4 regions of the Paraburkholderia sp. BR13444 genome follow, and region 4 is predicted to be linked to each of the others. Evidence: predicted binding sites of a transcription regulator. Region 4 holds the regulator's gene; each other region holds the start of a gene.

Region 1 (4,864 bases), on a different contig from region 4:
GTGAGTGCTTCAGGAGTGAGACTTGCCGCTGCGCCGCTCAGACCGAGTGCGCGGGCGGTGTGATTGACGCCACCGTCGGCGGTTGCCGGCCGCTCAGCTTGTGAAACCGCAGTGTCATCAGCAGCGCGACGCTCGCGAGGCCTGCCGCCAGCCCCCACCACAAGCCGCGCGCGCCGAGGCCGGCGTGAAACGCGAGCAGATAGCCGGTCGGAAAGCCGATCACCCAGTAGCCGAACGCGGCGGCGATCATCGGGATGCGGGTGTCTTTCAGGCCGCGCAGACAGCCGGAGCCCACCGCCTGCATCCCGTCGACGATCTGGAAGATCGCCGCCACGCCTAGCAGCGAACTGGCGAGCGCGATGGTCGGCGCGTTGGCCGGGTCGTCGAGATGCAGATACAGGCCGACGATCCAATGCGGCGCGGCGATCAGCACGAGACCCGACATCGACATGAAGCCGACGCCGAGCGCGAGCGCGACGAAGCCCGCGTGGCGCGCGGCGAGCGGCTGACCGGCGCCGGCCCAGTAGCCGACCCGCACATTGGCCGCCTGGCCGATCGACAGCGGCACCATGAACGCGACCGACGCGACGTTCAGCGCGATCTGATGCGCGGCCAGTTGCGATTCGCCGAGCAGGCCGACCATCAGGCCGGTGGCAAGGAACAGCGTCGACTCGACGCCGTAGGTGATCGCGACCGGCCAGCCGATGCCGAACAGCTCGCCCATCAGCGGCAGCTTCGGCCGCGTCGCGACGACGAAATGCCTGAAGCGCGGCCGCAGATGCAGCAGCGCCATCAGCACGAGCGCGGTCAGCCACACGGTGATCGTGGTCGCGGCCGCGGAGCCGAGAAAGCCGAGCCGCGGCAGCCCATACGCGCCGTGAATCAGCCCGTAGTTCAGAAAGCCGTTCACGCCGACGCTCACGATCGACACCCACAGCAGCCGCCGCGCCGCGCCGATCGCCGGCAGGAACGAGCGCATCAGGCCGACGCCGATCAGGCTCGCGGGCGCGCCCCAGCGCAGCACCGCCGCGTATTGGCCGACGTTGTGCGCGAGCAGGCCCGGCTCGCCGAACGCGAGCAGGATGTGCGACGCGAACGACAACAGAATGAACGCCGGCACCGCCAGCAGCACCGACAGCAGGAAACCGGTCCAGTAGATATGCGGCACGCGGCCGTCGTCCTGCGCGCCGCGCGCGTGCGCGACGCTGACGCTGACCGAGGTCAGCACGCCCTGCAGCAGCGTGACGACCACGAAAAAGAGGTTCGCGCCGAGACCGCCGGCGGCGAGCGCGTCGGGGCCCAGCGAGCCGAGCAGGATCGTGTCGGTCACGCTCATCGCCATCTGCGACAGTTGCGCGATCGCGAGCGGGGCGGCGAGCCGCGCGGTGTCGGCCGCGTGGCGGGATAGGGTCGGCGGCCGGCTGGCCGCGTGGGCGAAGCTGGGTTGAGTCATCGAATGCCTGGCGGCGAAAGTTGGCAACTGCGGCGGCAACCGCAGTGGCGACAGCGAGAGGCGGGCGCAAGCGGCGCCGCATTGCATCGCGCCGCGCTCCGACGGGCGGTGGAGCGGCGGGGCAGCGGGCGGAGAAATTCCGCGGCGCGGCGGCGAGCCGGTCAGCCGACTCCTCGCCCATGGCGCGGTCCGTCGTTTACCTGTCGAAACCGACAGCTTATTGCCTCGCCCGGGCGATGTCGATGGACAACGCACAGTTCCGGTGCGCGGCGTCCTGCGAATTTCCGGAGTGGCTCAGCCTTCGTGGACCGCGATCCGCGTATCGCCGAGCAGCACGACCTGGCCCGCGCGGATCTTGCAGGTCTTGCGGGTCTCGACCCGGCCATCGACCATCACGGCGCCGTCCGCGACCATCATCTTCGCGGAACCGCCGCTATCCGCGAGGCCCGTGATCTTCAGCAGATTGTGAAGTTCGACGTACTCGCCGGTCAGCGTGAAATTGAGATTGGGCATGACGTTTGCGCCTTGGGCACGGGGTCGCGTTGGGGTTCGCATCATAAAGCAAGTGCACGGCGGCGCGGCGGCGCGGGGCTGTCCCCGCCTGTGCTGGATGCATCGAGCGAGCCATCGCGCAAGCAAATGAAAGTAGATGTTATTCAGTTGTGGAGAGTGAAACGTTGCGTAACGCTGGTCGCGCCGGATGGATTTCACTCCTAAAGTCCACCTCAGCAGCAAAGCCCGCTGGTATTCCGGGATCGCTCCCCGGCCACCCATCCAGCGACGCATAGACCGGGCGGGGCGCGTGGGCCATTCCATCATCACGACGCCAGAGAGTCCGCCCGTGTCACAACCAAGTCTAGAGAGGATAGCCATGACCCAGATTCGTACGCTCCTGATCGGTACCGCCCTCACCGTTTTTGCCGCGACGGCCGCCGTCGCGCAGACCGCGCAGCCGGCAACAGGCATCGGCGGTCAGGCGCAGATCCAGAGCCAAGGGGCCGCCGAGATGGCGCCGCCGTCCGCGGCCGGCGCCCAAGGCATGCAGGCCCCGCCGTCGGCGCAAGGCATGCAGCAAGTCCCGGGCGCGCCCGCCGCGCAAGGCGTCGCCGCGCCGCCGCCGGGCCGTCTGACGGCTTCGGGCTCGACCGACCCGCTCGTACAGAAGCGCGACGCCGACGCGAAGGCCAACGCCGAGTATCGCGCGGCGAAAAAGTCCTCGAAGGCGGAACTGAAGGCTGAGCAGAAGGCCGCGAAGGACCAGTACAAGGAGCAGGTGCGCGGCGCGAAGCTGAACCAGAAGGCGGACAAACAGAGCGCCAGCAACGAAATGAAGATGGAGATGGAAGGGCAGGCTGCCGCGCAGACCGACGGCCCGGACGTCAAGCATTAAGCCCTGCTGGATGCCGCGGCGCGTGGGTCGGCGAGGCTCGCGCGCCGCGGGCGTCTGGCACTTTGCAAGCTGTGCCTCAGGGAGAACCCAGATGAACATCGACCGTTCCAGCCGAACCCGCATTTACGCCGCGCTGATCGCGGCTTGCCTGTCATCGGCCGTGCTCGCGCAGACCGCGGACCCGGCTTCGGCGCCCGCCACGCACGCGGACAAGAAGGCCGTGAAAGAGCAGGCGAAGGCCGACAAGAAAGCCGCGGTCGCCCAGGCGAAAGCGGACAAGACCAAAACCGACGCGCAGGCCAATGCCGACAAGGCCGCCGCTGAGGCCAACGTGAAGGACGCGAAGAAGCAGTAGTAGCGCGCGGCGTAGACCGCCAGGCAGGCGCCCCAAAAAAGGGGCGCTTGTCGCATTGGGTTGTATGGATATACAGTGTGCGTCGCATCCTGAAAATCCATCCAACGCGCAAAAACCGCTCAGTGTCCACCGTCGCCGAATCCGCTCCGTCGTTCGATACCGCCGCCTGGCTCGCAAAGCTCAACGACGCCCAACGCGAAGCCGTCGAATACGGGACCGACACGCCCGACGCGCTGCCCGGCGCGCTGCTCGTGATCGCGGGCGCGGGCTCCGGCAAGACCAACACGCTCGCGCATCGCGTCGCTAATCTGGTGGTGAAGGGCGCCGATCCGCAGCGCATCCTGCTGTTGACCTTCTCGCGCCGCGCGGCACTCGAAATGACCCGCCGCGTGACACGCATCACCGGCGCCGCGGCTTCCACCGTCGGTGCACGCGCCGCGCTCGCGCAAGGGCTGACGTGGGCGGGCACGTTTCACAGCGTCGGCGCGCGGCTGTTGCGCGAATACGCGGATCTGATCGGCCTCGCGCCCGCGTTCACGATCAACGACCGCGAAGACTCCGCGGACCTGATGAACCTCGTGCGCCACGAACTCGGACTGTCCGCGAAAGAGCGGCGCTTTCCGGCGAAGGGCACCTGCTTCGCGATCTACTCGCGCGTCGTCAACACCGGTGCATCGCTCGGACAGGTATTGGACAGCGCGTTTCCGTGGTGTCGCGAGTGGGAGGACGATCTGCGCAGGCTGTTCGCCGCGTACGTCGACGCCAAACAGAAGCAGAGCGTGCTCGACTACGACGATCTGCTGCTCTACTGGTCGCACATGGCCGCCGAGCCCAGCATCGCGGCCGATCTGTCGGCGCGCTTCGACCATGTGCTGGTCGACGAATACCAGGACACCAACCGCCTGCAGGCGTCGATCCTGCTCGCGCTGAAACCGGACGGCCGCGGCCTGACCGTGGTCGGCGACGACGCGCAGTCGATCTATTCGTTTCGCGGCGCGACCGTGCGCAATATCCTCGATTTCCCCACGCAATTCGAGCCGCCCGCGAAGCAGGTCACGCTCGAGCGCAACTATCGATCCACCGAGCCGATTCTCGCCGCGTCGAACGCGGTGATCGAACTCGCGAGCGAGCGCTACACGAAGAATCTGTGGACCGACAAGGCGTCGGCGCAGCGACCGCGCCTCGTCACGGTCGCCGACGACGCCGCGCAAGCTCGCTACGTCGTCGAGCAGGTGCTCGAAGCGCGCGAGCAGGGCGTCAAGCTGAAGTCGCAGGCGGTGCTGTTCCGTGCCGCGCATCACAGCGCCGCGCTCGAGATCGAGCTCACGCGCCGCAACATCCCGTTCGTCAAATTCGGCGGGCTCAAATTTCTCGACTCGGTGCACGTGAAGGACGTGCTCGCGGTGCTGCGCTGGGCCGAGAATCCGCGCGACCGCGTCGCCGGCTTTCGCGTCGTGCAGCTGCTGCCGGGCGTCGGTCCGGCCACCGCGGCGAAGGTGCTCGACGACATCGTCGCGCGCGCGGATGGCGGCGATCCGGTCGCGACCGCGGGCGGTGTGCTGGCCGCGTTTGCGGCGCCCGCAAGGGCGCAGGAAGACTGGCATCCGTTCGTCAAGCTGATGTCGAGCGTGTATGGCCGGCAAACGCCGTGGCCGGCCGAGTTCGA
Region 2 (4,864 bases), on a different contig from region 4:
TCGACGCCATCACGACGATCTTCTGCGAAACGCGATCGATCACGAGACCGACATACAGTTCCTTCTTGATGTCAGCGCCTTCTTCGATCAGCAGACGGTTGACCTTCTGGCCTTCCGGACCGGTCTGGTGCGTGACGAGCTGCATGCCGAGGATCTGGTTCGAGTACTCGCGAACCTGTTCCAGCGACTTGGCGACCTTGACGCCGCCACCCTTGCCACGGCCACCTGCGTGGATCTGAGCCTTGACGACCCACACCGGGCCGCCGAGCTCTTCAGCGGCCTTGACCGCATCGTCCACCGAGAAGACCGGCTTGCCGCGCGGTACCGCGACGCCGAATTTCCGCAGGATTTCCTTACCCTGGTACTCGTGAATCTTCATGCGTGATTCCCTTCAGTCTGAGAGTTGGATAGAACTTCGATTCCGTTTTGCCGCCGTTCAGGCCGACGCGTCGTCGCTTCGTGCGCGGGTCGCCGCGTCGTCCAACGAGGCCGCGCGTTCCGCCGGACGCGGTGCGTGGCCATACCAGCGCGGATAAAACTGTTTCACCGCCTCGCCGTCGAAACGCAGCGCGTGGCAGCGTCCCAGCTGGAATGGCGGTTTGTCGTTGGAATGCTCGCCTGTGCCGTTAGACGATTCGTCTCCCGAACCCGCGTTCGCGCCCGGCGTGCCTTCATCGGTGTTCCACACTTCGCCGGCGAACGCCTGGATCGCGGCGGTCGGCAGCATCGCGCACAGCTCGGTGAGATGCGTGCAACCGGCCGTGCCGGCCAGCAAACGGGCAGCATCGCGACGGAAGTTGTGGAACAGATTGAGCCCGATGAGGGCACGGTAGGCGGGATTGCTGGCCTGGCATAACCCTGGATAGGGCACCCAGTCGGACGACGCCTCGGCGTCGACGACGTTGAGCTTGCGATCGATGGTGATGCGAAGCCAGAGTTCATGGATCGGCTGACCATTGGGCCGGATTCCCGACGGAAGCGCCACATCGCGAGGCTTTTCGTCGGTCAGGCACGCTTCCACATCCCACAGGCCATCGGCTCGCTCGTAAGCTTCCGCTCTGATTGCGCGACGATGGCGCAACTGACGGGACACTGGCGGGGAGAGCGACATGCGGGAAGGAAAGGCCGGATTGGAAAACCTCAGGATTTTAGCATAACGGGTATTTGGGACAGCCCCGATTGCGCATGGCCTCGAGCCGGGTTACGGCGTGGCAATCGACGGCCGTCAGGGCTGACGTGCTAGTCGCCGTCCCAGATGTCGTCGATACCCTTCAGGATCTTGCCGATCGTCGCGCCGGAGAAGCCGCGCGACGCGAGGAAGCGCGCCTGCTTCGCGCGCTCCGCCGGCGTTTGTGGCAGCTGGCCGAACTTCTTGAGCCAGACCGCCTGGGCGCGCGCGAGTTCGGTTTCACGCAATTGCGCACTCGCCTCTTCGACGAGCGCCGGGTTCAGCGCGTGCTGCTTCAGTTCACCGAGAATGCGGCTCGTGCCAAGCCGCGATGCGCGCCGGTGAACCAGACTTTCCGCGAAGCGCGAGTCCGACAGCCAGTTTTCGGCTTCCAGCGAGTCAAGCACCGTGTCGAGCGAATCGGTTTCCTCGACGTAGGGCTTCAGCTTGCGCGCGAGTTCGGCGCGGCTATATTCGCGACGCGACAGATAGCCGAGCGCCCGTGCTTTCAGCGAACGGCCTGGGCGTTGGGATTTTCTGCTGTCGTCCTGGTCGGCCTGCCCCGGCGTCGCTTCGTCGGCCTGGCGACGCGAACGGCTGTAGGTGACTTCGGAGGGGGGGCGGGAATCGCGCCCGGAGAAATCCGGGCTGGACGATGCTGCAGGGGATGCAGACCGTGTACGCTGCGGACCGCGGCCTGCGGCGCGGTCGTGTGCGTCGAACGATTCGAACGGATCGCCGGAATCTGGCGATCCATCCGCCGTGTCGCGCGGGCCGTCCGGGTAGCGTCCAGAGTCGGAACCGGACAGCGGCCGGCCTTTGCGTATCACGTGATGCTTACTCTTCTTCGTCCGCGACTTCAGCGTCCGCGCCAGTCACGGCGTCCGCCATCGCGGTGACGCCCAGCGATTCGCGGATACGGTTTTCGATTTCGCGAGCGATGTCCGGATTTTCGCGCAGGAATTCACGCGCGTTGTCCTTGCCCTGACCGATCCGCTCGCCGTTGTAGCTGTACCATGCGCCAGCCTTGTCGACGATCTTCGCCTGCACGCCGAGGTCGATGATTTCGCCCTGACGCGAGATGCCCTCGCCGTACAGGATGTCGAAGATCGCTTCGCGGAACGGCGGCGACACCTTGTTCTTGACGACCTTCACGCGCGTTTCGTTGCCGATCACTTCGTCGTTCTTCTTGATCGAACCGATGCGGCGAATGTCCAGACGCACCGACGCGTAGAACTTCAGCGCATTACCGCCCGTGGTGGTTTCCGGGTTGCCGAACATCACGCCGATCTTCATGCGGATCTGGTTGATGAAGATCACGAGGCAGTTCGTGCGCTTGATCGTGCCGGTCAGCTTGCGCAGTGCCTGCGACATCAAACGCGCCTGCAGACCCGGCAGCGAGTCGCCCATTTCGCCTTCGATTTCCGCCTTCGGCACCAGCGCCGCCACCGAGTCGATCACGATCATGTCGATCGAGCCCGAGCGCACCAGCGCGTCGGCGATTTCGAGCGCCTGCTCGCCGGTGTCCGGCTGCGAGACCAGCAGGTCGGCGACGTTGACGCCGAGCTTGCCCGCGTATTGAATGTCCAGCGCGTGTTCCGCGTCGATGAACGCCGCGGTGCCGCCGAGCTTCTGCATTTCGGCGATGACCTGCAGCGTCAGCGTGGTTTTACCGGACGATTCCGGACCGTAGATTTCGACCACGCGGCCGCGCGGCAAACCGCCGACGCCCAGTGCGATATCGAGGCCGAGCGATCCGGTGGAGACCACCTGGATGTCTTCGACTGCCTCACCTGCGCCGAGCCGCATGACCGACCCTTTGCCGAACTGCTTTTCGATCTGCGCGAGCGCGGCGGCGAGAGCCTTGCTCTTTTCAGCAGTCAGTCCAGCCGAGCCTTTCTTGCTTTCTTCCATGAATCGTCCTTTGCTATGATGAACGGCGTCTGAGGCAGGTGTGCACCCGTGGTTTCACTCGAATTGAGCGGAGCCTGCAGGACATCACACGAAACGCAGACACTGTATAAAAAAACAGTGGTTTTGGCAAGCGCGATTATGATGCGAACGCGCATTTTTACTGTCGCGTCACCCCCACTACCCACAATAATGTTCGGAGACCGCTGCGCACCGGGGCAAGCCCCACGGTGCCGGCAAAGCCAGGCTGGCGCACCATGCGAATTCTGATTGCCGAAGACGACAGCATACTCGCGGACGGTCTGGTTCGATCACTCCGCCAATCGGCCTATGCGGTCGATCACGTCAAAAGCGGCGTAGAAGCCGATACCGCGTTGTCAATGCAGACGTTCGACCTATTGATCCTCGATCTGGGCCTGCCGCGCATGTCCGGGCTCGAGGTGCTGCGCCGCCTGCGCGCGCGCAATTCGAACCTGCCCGTGCTGATCCTGACCGCCGCAGACAGTGTCGACGAACGCGTCAAAGGCCTCGACCTCGGCGCCGACGATTACATGGCCAAGCCCTTCGCGCTGAACGAACTCGAAGCCCGCGTGCGCGCGCTGACGCGGCGCGGCGCCGGCGGCGGCCCGACCGTCGTGCGGCATGGCTCGCTGTCGTTCGATCAGGTGGGCCGCATCGCCTATGTCAACGACCAGGTGATCGACCTGTCCGCGCGCGAGCTCGGTCTGCTCGAAGTGCTGCTGCAACGGATCGGCCGGCTGGTCTCGAAAGAGCAACTGGTCGACCATCTGTGCGAATGGGGCGAGGAAGTCAGCAACAACGCGATCGAAGTCTACGTGCACCGGCTGCGCAAGAAGATCGAGCCGAGCGGCGTGCGCATCATCACCGTGCGCGGGCTCGGCTACTGCCTCGAAAAAGCGGCGCCGCCGGCGAATGCGAACACGCCCGCCGCCGCTGCCGGCTCCGAGCCGCAAACGGCACAAGCGGCACAAGGGGCACAAGCGGCACCACCATCCACCCCGCCGTCGTCTGCCGCGATGCCGGCGAGCCATCACTACAAATAGAGGCCAGCGATGTCCGCACGCGCTGATCGCGCCACGGCGCACGCGGCGGACCTCGACGAGGCGCGCGACGCGCGCTACGCCAACCCGTTCGCCCCGCCCGACGAAACCGAAGCCGCCGCCGAAGCGCGTCCGCGCTCCCTGTTCGGCGAGATTCTCGACTGGATGCTCGCGCCGCTGCTGCTGCTGTGGCCGATGAGCCTCGCGGTCACCTATCTGGTCGCGAAGTCGATCGCGAACGGCCCGTTCGACCGCGCGCTCGAAACCGACGCCTATGTGCTCGCGCGCCAGATCCATCCGGTCAACGGCGTCGCGGAGCTGTCGCTGCCCGAGTCGACGCGCGATTTCCTGCGCGCCGACAACGTCGACAGCGTGTTCTTTCAGGTGCTCGGCACGCGCGGCGAGCTGGTGGCCGGCGAGCGCGACATGCCGCTGCCGCACGAGGAGGACCGCCCGCCACCGGGCCTCGTCGAATTCCGCGACGACGTGCTGCGGGGCAATGACATCCGCGTCGCGTATACGACCGTCGAGTTTCCGCAGACGCCGGGCGCGCAGCCCGTGCTGGTGCAGGTCGCCGAAACGCTCGACAAGCGCAGCCAGCTCGCCAACGACATCATCAAGGGCGTGATCCTGCCGCAGTTCGTGATCCTGCCGCTCGCGATCCTGCTCGTGTGGTTCGGGCTGTCGCGCGGGCTGGAACCGCTGCATGCGCTGCAGGCGCATA
Region 3 (4,864 bases), on a different contig from region 4:
GGTGTCGCCGAAACGGTCGAAGCGCTCGGCGCGCAGCAGGGCGCGGCGTTCGCGTCGATGCGGACGCAACTCGCTGAGGGTCAGCGGGCGCTTGGCGCGGTCGTCGATTTCGTCGTCGCGAACGCGAAGGGCGATCCGAATGCGGTGTTCGCGGGCAGCGTGCCCTATCTGAAGCTCGCGGGCATCGTGCTAGGCGGCTGGCAGATGGCGCGTGCGCAGCTTGCGGCGGTGGCGAGGCGCGACGAGGATCCCGCGTTTCATGACGCGAAGATTGCGACCGCGCGGTTTTACGCCGAGCATATGCTGCCGCAGGCGGCGGCGCTCGAAGTGGCGATCGTCAGCGCGAAGGGTGGCGAGGGCGTGCTGGCTTTGTCGGAAGACCAGTTCTAAGCATGCCTCGGTGCCTGCCGCGATTGCGGCGGCACCTTGGAAAACAAACGGCGCCTCGCGAGGCGCCGTTTGTTTTTGCCGCTGCTGTTTGTTGCCGCGTGCGCTTGCGGTCAGGGCCGCGTCAGCGCACGCGCTCGACCTCACGCATACGCCGGCCGATGTTCGCCCGCGGTCTCGCCGAGATAGCGATGCACCGACAGATCGTCCGCGCGAATCGCCGGTTGCTTGCCCGACATCAGGTCGGCGAGCAGTTGGCCTGAGCCGCACGACATCGTCCAGCCGAGCGTGCCGTGGCCGGTGTTCAGGAACAGGTTCGGCACCGGCGTGCGGCCGACGATCGGCGTGCTGTCCGGCGTCATTGGCCGTAGACCGGTCCAGAACGTCGCCTTCGACGTATCGCCGCCGCCCGGGAACAGGTCGTTCACCGAAAGCTCGAGCGTCTTGCGGCGCGCCTCGCGCAGTGATTTGTCGAAGCCCACGACCTCAGCCATGCCGCCGACGCGAATCCGGTCATCGAAGCGCGTGATCGCGATCTTGTAGGTCTCGTCGAGCACGGTCGACACCGGCGCGGCAGCCGCGTCGACGATCGGCGCGGTGATCGAATAGCCCTTCAGCGGATAGACCGGAATCTTCACGATGCCGTCGAGGAAGCGCGTCGAGTACGAGCCGAGCGCGACCACGAACGAGTCCGCGCGCACCAGTTCGCCGCCGCACTGCACGCCGGCGATGCGGCCGCCTGCCATCGCGAGCGCGTCGATCGGCGTGTTGTAGCGGAACTTGACGCCCAGTTGCTCGGCGAGTGCCGCGAGTCGCGTCGTGAACATCTGGCAGTCGCCGGTTTCGTCGCCTGGCAGGCGCAGGCCGCCGGTGAGCTTGTGCGACACCGCAGCGAGCGCCGGTTCGGCCTTGCCGAGTTGGTCGGCGCTCAGCAGTTCGTACGGCACGTTGGCTTCCTGCAGCACGGCGATGTCTTTCGCGGCGCCGTCGAACTGCTGCTGCGTGCGAAATACCTGCAGCGTGCCACCGGTGCGGCCTTCGTACTGGATGCCGGTGTCGGCGCGCAGCGCCTGCAGGCAGTCGCGGCTGTATTCGGCGAGCCGCACCATGCGGCCCTTGTTCACCGCATAGCGCGGCGCCGTGCAGTTCTGCAGCATCTGCCACATCCATTGCAGCTGGAACGCGGTGCCGTCGAGGCGGATCGCGAGCGGCGCGTGCTTCTGGAACATCCACTTGACGGCTTTCAGCGGCACGCCCGGCGCGGCCCACGGCGACGCGTAGCCCGGCGAGATCTGGCCAGCGTTGGCAAAGCTGGTTTCGAGCGCCGGGCCGGCCTCGCGATCGATGACGGTCACTTCGTGACCGGCGCGTGCGAGGTAGTACGCGCTCGTTACACCGACGACGCCACTGCCCAAAACGACGACTCGCATAGCTGCTCCAGATATCCAAAAATTGAGTGAGGGCAAGGCGCGTTTCGCTGGATTCGATCTGCTTCGATTCAACGAGCTGCAACGTGAGGTGAAATGCCGTCTGCCCAGTGTTAACCGCTATACTATTAACAGTGAAGCAGGTTTTGTTATCGTATTTTCATCATTTTCAGCAAAAACACTATGCGTACCCAGCGCCATCCCGTGCGGGCTCTCGATAAGCTCGATCACAAGATCCTGCGGCTCCTGCAGCAGGACGGCCGTATGGCGATGAAGGACCTGGCGGAACGGGTCGGTCTGTCGGTGACACCTTGCATAGAGCGCGTCAAGCGGATGGAGCGCGACGGCGTGATCACCGGCTACTATGCGCGCGTGAATCCGGCCGAGCTGGGCGCGGCGCTGCTGGTGTTCGTCGAGATCACGCTCGATCACAAGAGCGGCAACATGTTCGACCAGTTCCGCCGCGAGGTGCAGAAGATCCCCGAGGTGCTCGAGTGCCACCTCGTGTCGGGAGATTTCGACTATCTGATCAAGGCGCGCATCGGCGAAATGGCCGACTACCGCAAGTTGCTCGGCGACATCCTGCTGCAGTTGCCGGGAGCGGTGCAGTCGAAGAGCTATGTGGTGATGGAGGAAATCAAGGAGACGCTGACGATCGCTGTTACCGACTAAGTGTCCGATCGCTGACGGGACTCGCCGCGCATCCCGCGGCCAACGAAGTGCTCGACAAACGGCGTAAATACTGTATATTTATACAGGTGTTTTGCGCCGTTTTCCTTTGGCGCTTTCTGTTTGCGTTTGCTTCGCGTGGCCCGCCGTGGATGACCCCGACACCCCTGACATTCCCGAATTTCCGATCGCGCCGCCGGCGCCTCGCAAGGGGCGCGGTGCGGTCACGAACCTGCAAGGCCGCTACGAAGTCGACCAGCGCGAGGCCGTCGATGACGGCTGGCAGGCGGCCGACGAAGACTGCGAGCCGAAGCTCCTGCGCACGCAGGTGTTCGAGGAGCGCGCGAAAACCATCCTCACACGCAACGCGTCGCCGGACATTCCGTTCAATGTGTCGCTGAATCCGTATCGCGGTTGCGAGCACGGTTGCATCTATTGCTTCGCGCGGCCCACGCACAGTTACCTGGGGTTGTCGCCGGGGCTCGATTTCGAAAGCCGCATCTACGCGAAGATCAACGCGCCGGAACTGCTCGAGCGGGAACTGTCGAAGAAGTCCTATGTGCCCGAGCCGATCGCGCTCGGCGTCGCGACCGACGCATGGCAGCCGGCCGAACGCGACTTGCGACTTACGCGTCGGGTGATCGAGGTGCTCAGCGAGCGCAATCACCCGTTCGCGGCGATCACCAAATCGTCTCTGATCGAGCGCGATATCGACCTGCTCGCGCCGATGGCGGAGCGCGGGCAATTCATGGCCGCGATCACGATCACCACGCTGGACGCCGACATCGCGCGCACGCTCGAGCCGCGCGCGGCCACGCCGTCGCGCCGCCTGCGCACGATCCGCACGCTAAGTGGGGCGGGCATTCCGGTCGGCGTCAGCATCGCGCCGGTGATCCCGTTCGTCACCGAACCGGACATGGAGCGCGTGCTCGAAGCGTGCGCGGAAGCGGGCGCCAGCAACGCGAGCTATATCGTGCTGCGGTTGCCGTGGGAGGTCGCGCCGTTGTTCAAGGATTGGCTGAGCGCACACTTCCCGGATCGGGCCGAGCGCGTGATGAACCGTGTGCACGACATGCGGGGCGGCAAGGATTACGACTCGTCGTTTTCGACCCGCATGAAGGGAGAGGGGTTATGGGCGGATCTGCTCAAGCAGCGCTTTCACAAGGCCGCGCGCCGGTTGGGGCTGAGCGGGCGTGACCGCGGCATTCTCGACATGTCGCACTTCCGCCGGATCGAGTCGCCGCGCGCCGAGCAGGCGAGCGCGCCGGCGCGTGACAATTCGCAATTGAGGCTTTTCTAGTGCGCAGGAATGCCTGCTGGGCCCACGGGTGTTACTGCGAAATCGCTTTGGCCGCTTCGACCTGGCTTTCGAAGTAGGTCTGGAACGCGAGCGCGAGACCGGTCATCAGCAGAAACGCACCGATGAGCAGCGAAAAGATCACGACGAAAATGACCGTCCAACCTGAGCGGCTTTTACGTTGCGTGTGGGCGTTGAATTGCGCATCCCATTTTTGGTCCGGACGCAGCCCGTAGACGAGCGCGGCCAGAAACGCAGCGAACAGTGAAACCGCACCGATCGACGCGAGCACCCAGCCGAGGATCGACGCGCGCTCGGTCGCGATCAGCAGCATCACGCCGGGAATGCCGATCAGCGTGCCGAGCAGATGCGTCCAGCCGAAGATGTCCCGGATGCCATACAGATAGAAGCGGTGGGCGCCGAGGCTGCCGAACAGGAACGCCAGCGCGGCGGTAAGCGTCTTGGATCTAAAGCGCGGGGAGGTCGAGGCAACGGTGGACATGAACGCGTGGGCAGAGTGACAGGCGGTCGAAAGGAGCGGTGTGCCGCAGGGCGCGGACCGACGCGCATTCTACGCCTGCGGCGGGCGGGTGGTTACGTTGAGGGCGAGCGCCCGCGCTGAAGGCGGGGCGGCGGAACGCGCCGGAACTGGCTGAAGACCAGTACAGCCGCTCAGCCAGACATGCATGCATCCGCGCTCTACGGCGCCGAATACGTGACGCGATAGATCGCGCCGGCGGTATCGTCGCTGATCAGTAGCGAACCGTCCGGCAACGGCAGCACGTCGGCGGGACGGCCCCACACTGATTCGCCGGGTTGCAACCAGCCTTCGGCAAAGACTTGCTGGCGTGCGTGGCTGCCGTCGGGGTCGGTGATCACGCGCACCACGCGGTAGCCTACCTTCTTGCTGCGGTTCCACGAGCCGTGCTCGGCGATGAAGATGTTGTTGCGGTAGTCGGCCGGAAACATCGGGCCGTCGTAGAAGCGCATGCCAAGCGCCGCCACGTGCGCGCCAAGCTTGACCACGGGCGGCGTGAAGTCGCTGCACGGATGATCCTTGCCGAACTCGGGGTCGGGCGTGTCG
Region 4 (4,864 bases):
AGCCCGAAGCATTCGCCGGTGTTCACATGAAACGACAATCCGTCGACGACCGTTTTTTCGCCGTAGTTTTTCCTGACCTGATGGAATTCGATGGGGGCTGCGGGCATGACTCGAGCGAGGCTCCGGAAGAAGACATAACGTACGCGCAAGACACACAACATACCTGCGACGCACGCATTGCGCACAGGCCGCTTATTCTAGGGTATCGGCCACTGACGCGAGTGGGTGTCCGGGAACGCGTAATGCATGGGATGCGATGCGTTCGCATACGAACTTTTGCGGTGCCGCAAACGTGTGCGAACACTGCTCCAGATGGCCCAACGCTTGTGCAGACGGCTTCAGCACGCACCGACTATGCACTTAGCGTTTTCCATCCCTTGCAAGCCGAATTGCGGCGCACCATGATTGATTCAGACCGCGCTTTCCGCGCGAATGGGAGAAGACAGATGGCGAGCTATCAGAAAATCCTGTTGTGCTACGACGGCTCGCGCGAAGGCCGCAAAGCCCTGCGTTGCGGCGCCGATCTGGCGTTGGACCTGAAGGCGGAAACGCATCTGCTGTCGGTAGTAGACATGCGTTCGAGCATCGCGCAAAGCGCGGGCTTATTGACCGATGTGGCCTGCGGAAGCTTCGAAAAAACGGCCCGCGAAATCCTGCAGGAGGGCGTGAATTGGCTGACCGAGCGAGGCGTGAACGCGCAGGGGCATTTCGCATTCGGTCATCCGATCGACGAGATCGCCAATCTTGCCAACGAGTTGCACGTCGACCTCGTGGTGGTGGGACATCGCTGCCGGACCGGTTTGTCGAGGTGGTGGATGGGGGCGGGCAACACGCCGCTGCTCGACCGCGTGTCGTGCAGCATTCTGGTGGCGTGCTCGTCAGCGCAGGAGCAGCAGCAGGCGGCCGCGGCGTAATACGAACAAACCTGACACGCGGCTGGCTCCAATGGCCAGCCCGCGCATCTCCGCAGTTCACGGCCTGAACCTCACTCGTTCAGATTGATCGCCGCGAGCTTCCACGTGACCAGACCTTCGCGACGAAAGATGGCCGAATAGTTCGCGTTGCCTTCGCCGCGCCGGTACGTGACCACAAACTCGTTGAGACTCCGATAGCCGGCCGTGCTTTGACGCCCGGGCGGTGGCGCGCTTGTGTGCGTGGTGGTGTCGCCCGCGGCCGATGCGGCCGGCGCTTCTCCGCCCGCGGCTGGCGGTGCTGACGGTTGCTCGCCCGGTGTGCCGCGCGGCGGCATGCCGTTCAGCAGTGCCGCGACGCCGTCGGGTGTCGCATAGGCATCGACGAGCGGGCCAATCAGTGTCACGCCGATCACCGCGCCGATCGTGGCCATCTTGTTGCCGGCATCCGCTTCAAGCCGGCGCGTCAGCATGGCGCCCACCTGCTGCTTTAGGCTATCCCGCAGCGCGGGGAAGTCGACGTACTGATTGACGGTTTGCACGTCACGCGCGTCTGCCGCGCGTTTGAGATTGTTCACCGCGAGATACGGCGACGCGTAAATAAACCCCAGCGCGGCAATCACGATCACCACGATCAGCGTGATCAGCAGCGGCCGGGTGGCGCTGCCCTGTGTGCGTTTCGGAATTGTCATCGAATGGGACTCCACGTCAGTGATGATCTAACGTCGACCACGGCGAGGTCGAAACGATCCCATCCCACGCGAATCTCTGAACATCCGAAGTGCTTATTGCATGCGTGCTCAGAATTCGCTCAGGCTTCGAACACCGCGCCGTGCACGTTGGCTTCGTCGGCTATGCAACGATCGATCATACGGCATACGGCGTCGACGGTGCCGACCATGATCAGTCGCGACGGTCCATGATAGACCCGCACCGGAGCGCGGCGCGCGGGCTCCGCGATATTCAGCGCCGAATTCAGCGATACGCGCGCAAACGCCGGCAACGACGACGGCAGACCGCAAGCTTCGGCAGGCACGTCGAACAGCGACGGCGTGCGCGCCGCGGGCGCCTCGATCGGCGCGCAAGGCGTTAGCTTGCGCAGATGGCGCAGACGGCCGAACTGGCGAAAAGGCAGCAGGCGGGCAAGGCGTTCCATGAGTCTCTCCAGACGATGCGGCTTGAATTCGCGGCGTAATGCGGGCGTTAATGCGGGCGTTAATGCGGCTTGGTTCGGACAAACCGGCGCGAGCGTTCCGGCAATAAAGATCAGAACTCGCTGGGGCGAATCAGCCCGACCGCGATCCCTTCGAGCGCGAAATCCGCGCTGCCGGTTTCCACGAAGATGTTGTCGTAGTCGGGGTTTTCGGCGATCAGTTCGAGGCCGTTCGGCCGGCGCTTCAGACGCTTGACCGTCACGTCGTCGCCAAGCCGCGCAATGATGATCTGGCCGTCTTTCGCTTCGCTGCGCTTTTGCACCGCGAGCAGGTCGCCGTCGAGAATGCCGGCGTCGCGCATCGACAGGCCGCGCACCTTCAGCAGGTAGTCGGGCTTGCTCGAGAACAGCGCCGGGTCGCACGCGTAGTGCTGCGAGATATGTTCCTGCGCGAGGATCGGGCTACCCGCCGCGACCCGGCCGATCAGCGGCAGTGACAACTGCATCAGGCCCGCATGCGGCAGCGTGAACTGGTGCGGCGCATCCTCCTGCCCGGACAGCAGGCGGATGCCGCGCGACGCGCCGGCCGCGAGTTCGATCACGCCCTTGCGCGCCAGCGCGCGCAGATGCTCTTCCGCGGAATTGGCCGAGCTGAAACCGAGTTCGGCGGCAATTTCCGCGCGAGTGGGCGGAAAGCCGGTGCGTTCGATCGCGCGGCGGATCAGATCGAAAACCTGCTGCTGTCGTGCGGTGAGTTTGGTCATGGCCACTGTATGTATGAACAGGTGACTGTATTTTTATACAGTATTCGGTGCATTTCAAGCTTTACTTTAAGTTCGACGCAAGGGGCGCGCTGGGGCGTCGTTTATCGGCGACATGGCGACGATTTCGGCGTCTGAGCAGCCAGCGCGTCTGCCGTTACCACTTTTGGGCATTAAAAAATGAAGAAACATTATTTTTAATGATGAAAGCCCTTCGATAGACTGGCTTCCGGTTAGCGCTCATGTGCACGTGACCGCGACGCAAAACAACACCAGACGCTCAACAGCGGACATCACGCGGAGAAATATTGAAATGGACCATCGGCATACGGGGCTCGCGGCTCGAACCAGAAAACTGATCACGGCGCTTGCCGTCGGCGCGGCGGGTACGCTCGGCATGTTGGGCGCAAGCGGCGTCGCGCACGCCGACACCACGCTGCTGAACGTGTCCTACGATCCGACGCGCGAGCTGTATCAGGACATCAATCAGGCATTCGGCAAAGAATGGAAGGCCAAGACCGGCGAAGCCGTCACCTTCAAGCAGTCGCACGGCGGCTCGGGCGCGCAGGCTCGCTCGGTGGTCGACGGTCTGCAGGCCGACGTCGTGACGCTCGCGCTCGCTTACGACATCGACGCCATCGCGAACAAGGGGCTGGTCGACAAGAACTGGCAGAAGCGTCTGCCGGACAACGCATCGCCGTACACGTCGACGATCGTGTTTCTGGTGCGCAAGGGCAACCCGAAGCACATCAAGGATTGGGACGATCTGGTGAAGCCGGGCGTGTCGATCGTGACGCCGAATCCGAAGACCTCGGGCGGCGCGCGCTGGAACTACCTGGCCGCGTGGGCGTACGCCGAGCATCAGCCGGGCGGCAACGACCAGAAGGCCAAGGAGTTCGTCAGCAAGCTGTACAAGAACGCCGGCGTGCTCGATTCGGGCGCGCGCGGCGCGACCACCAGCTTCGTGCAGCGCGGTATCGGCGATGTGCTGATCGCGTGGGAAAACGAAGCGTTTCTGTCGGTGAAGGAGTTCGGTCCGGACAAGTTCGAGATCGTGGTGCCGACGGTGAGCATCCTGGCCGAGCCGCCGGTCGCGGTGGTCGACAAGGTCGTCGACAAACACGGCACGCGCAAGCTGGCCGACGCGTATCTGAACTTCCTGTATAGCGAGGAAGGGCAGGAGATCGCCGCGCGCAATTTCTATCGTCCGCGTTCGAACAAGGTGCCGGCCGATCTGACCGCGAAGTTTCCGAAGCTGAAGCTGTACACGATCGACGATTCGTTCGGCGGCTGGACCAACGCGCAGAAGACCCATTTCGCGGACGGCGGCGTATTCGATTCGATTTATCAGCCGCAGTAACAACCATCGCCTGAAGCACGGGCACAGGCAACAAGGGCGCGCCCAATGGGCGCGCTTTCGGCTAACCGGGACCCGGTGGCCAGCAGGGCGGTAGTACCGCAACACCGCAACACGAACAACCGCGCGAGCATCAACCATGAACGAGTATCCAGCATGACCACGTTGACCTTCCGCAAGCCGAGCGCATTGCCCGGCTTTGGCCTGACACTCGGCATCACGGTGGCTTATTTGAGCCTCGTGGTGCTGATTCCATTGGCGGCGACCTTTCTGAAAACCGCGACGCTCGACTGGGACCAGTTTGTGCGCGCGGTGGCGTCGCCGCGCGTGCTCGCGTCGTATCGGCTGACGTTCTTCTCGGCGCTCGGCGGCGCGCTGATCAACGCGGTGTTTGGCTTTCTCGTCGCGTGGGTGCTGGTGCGCTACACGTTTCCGTTCAAGCGCATCGTCGATGCGGTCGTCGATCTGCCGTTCGCGCTGCCCACCTCGGTCGCGGGCATTTCGCTCGCGGCCGTGTATGCGGGTAACGGCTGGATCGGCCAGTTCCTCGCGCCGCTCGGCATCAAGATCGCGTTCACGCCGGTCGGTGTGCTGGTCGCGCTGACGTTCATCGGCCTGCCGTTCGTCGTGCGCACGGTGCAGCCGGTGCTCGAGGAGTTCGAGCGCGAGCAGGAGGAGGCGG

What was found. Region 4 encodes LexA, which represses DNA repair genes until DNA is damaged. Its sites were predicted from a motif close to ACTGTATNNNNATACAGT; they were not measured.
Region 1: AB3X95_RS06275 (ATP-dependent helicase) is a predicted target of LexA. The motif match lies at 3,258-3,275, and genes of this name have one in related genera.
Region 2: recA (recombinase RecA) is a predicted target of LexA. The motif match lies at 3,184-3,201, and genes of this name have one in related genera.
Region 3: AB3X95_RS06465 (PA0069 family radical SAM protein) is a predicted target of LexA. The motif match lies at 2,556-2,573, and genes of this name have one in related genera.

Annotation. Positions count from the first base shown of each region.
Region 1 is NZ_JBFPKM010000002.1:424,064-428,927, reverse strand. Features, by position in the region: gene AB3X95_RS06295 (MATE family efflux transporter) at 38-1,453, opposite strand; gene AB3X95_RS06290 (RNA-binding S4 domain-containing protein) at 1,748-1,966, opposite strand; gene AB3X95_RS06285 (hypothetical protein) at 2,325-2,843, shown strand; gene AB3X95_RS06280 (hypothetical protein) at 2,935-3,198, shown strand; gene AB3X95_RS06275 (ATP-dependent helicase) at 3,321-4,864, shown strand, end outside.
Region 2 is NZ_JBFPKM010000002.1:796,184-801,047, forward strand. Features, by position in the region: gene sucC (ADP-forming succinate--CoA ligase subunit beta) at 1-379, opposite strand, end outside; gene AB3X95_RS08055 (DUF2889 domain-containing protein) at 437-1,111, opposite strand; gene recX (recombination regulator RecX) at 1,240-1,998, opposite strand; gene recA (recombinase RecA) at 2,006-3,082, opposite strand; gene AB3X95_RS08070 (response regulator transcription factor) at 3,337-4,143, shown strand; gene AB3X95_RS08075 (sensor histidine kinase) at 4,153-4,864, shown strand, end outside.
Region 3 is NZ_JBFPKM010000002.1:461,425-466,288, reverse strand. Features, by position in the region: gene AB3X95_RS06480 (acyl-CoA dehydrogenase) at 1-390, shown strand, start outside; gene AB3X95_RS06475 (D-amino acid dehydrogenase) at 531-1,817, opposite strand; gene AB3X95_RS06470 (Lrp/AsnC ligand binding domain-containing protein) at 1,998-2,486, shown strand; gene AB3X95_RS06465 (PA0069 family radical SAM protein) at 2,632-3,783, shown strand; gene AB3X95_RS06460 (NINE protein) at 3,815-4,282, opposite strand; gene AB3X95_RS06455 (sorbosone dehydrogenase family protein) at 4,480-4,864, opposite strand, start outside.
Region 4 is NZ_JBFPKM010000001.1:470,433-475,296, forward strand. Features, by position in the region: gene nodI (nodulation factor ABC transporter ATP-binding protein NodI) at 1-107, opposite strand, end outside; gene AB3X95_RS02105 (universal stress protein) at 447-914, shown strand; gene AB3X95_RS02110 (DUF2939 domain-containing protein) at 986-1,603, opposite strand; gene AB3X95_RS02115 (hypothetical protein) at 1,723-2,067, opposite strand; gene lexA (transcriptional repressor LexA) at 2,178-2,828, opposite strand; gene AB3X95_RS02125 (sulfate ABC transporter substrate-binding protein) at 3,139-4,185, shown strand; gene cysT (sulfate ABC transporter permease subunit CysT) at 4,339-4,864, shown strand, end outside.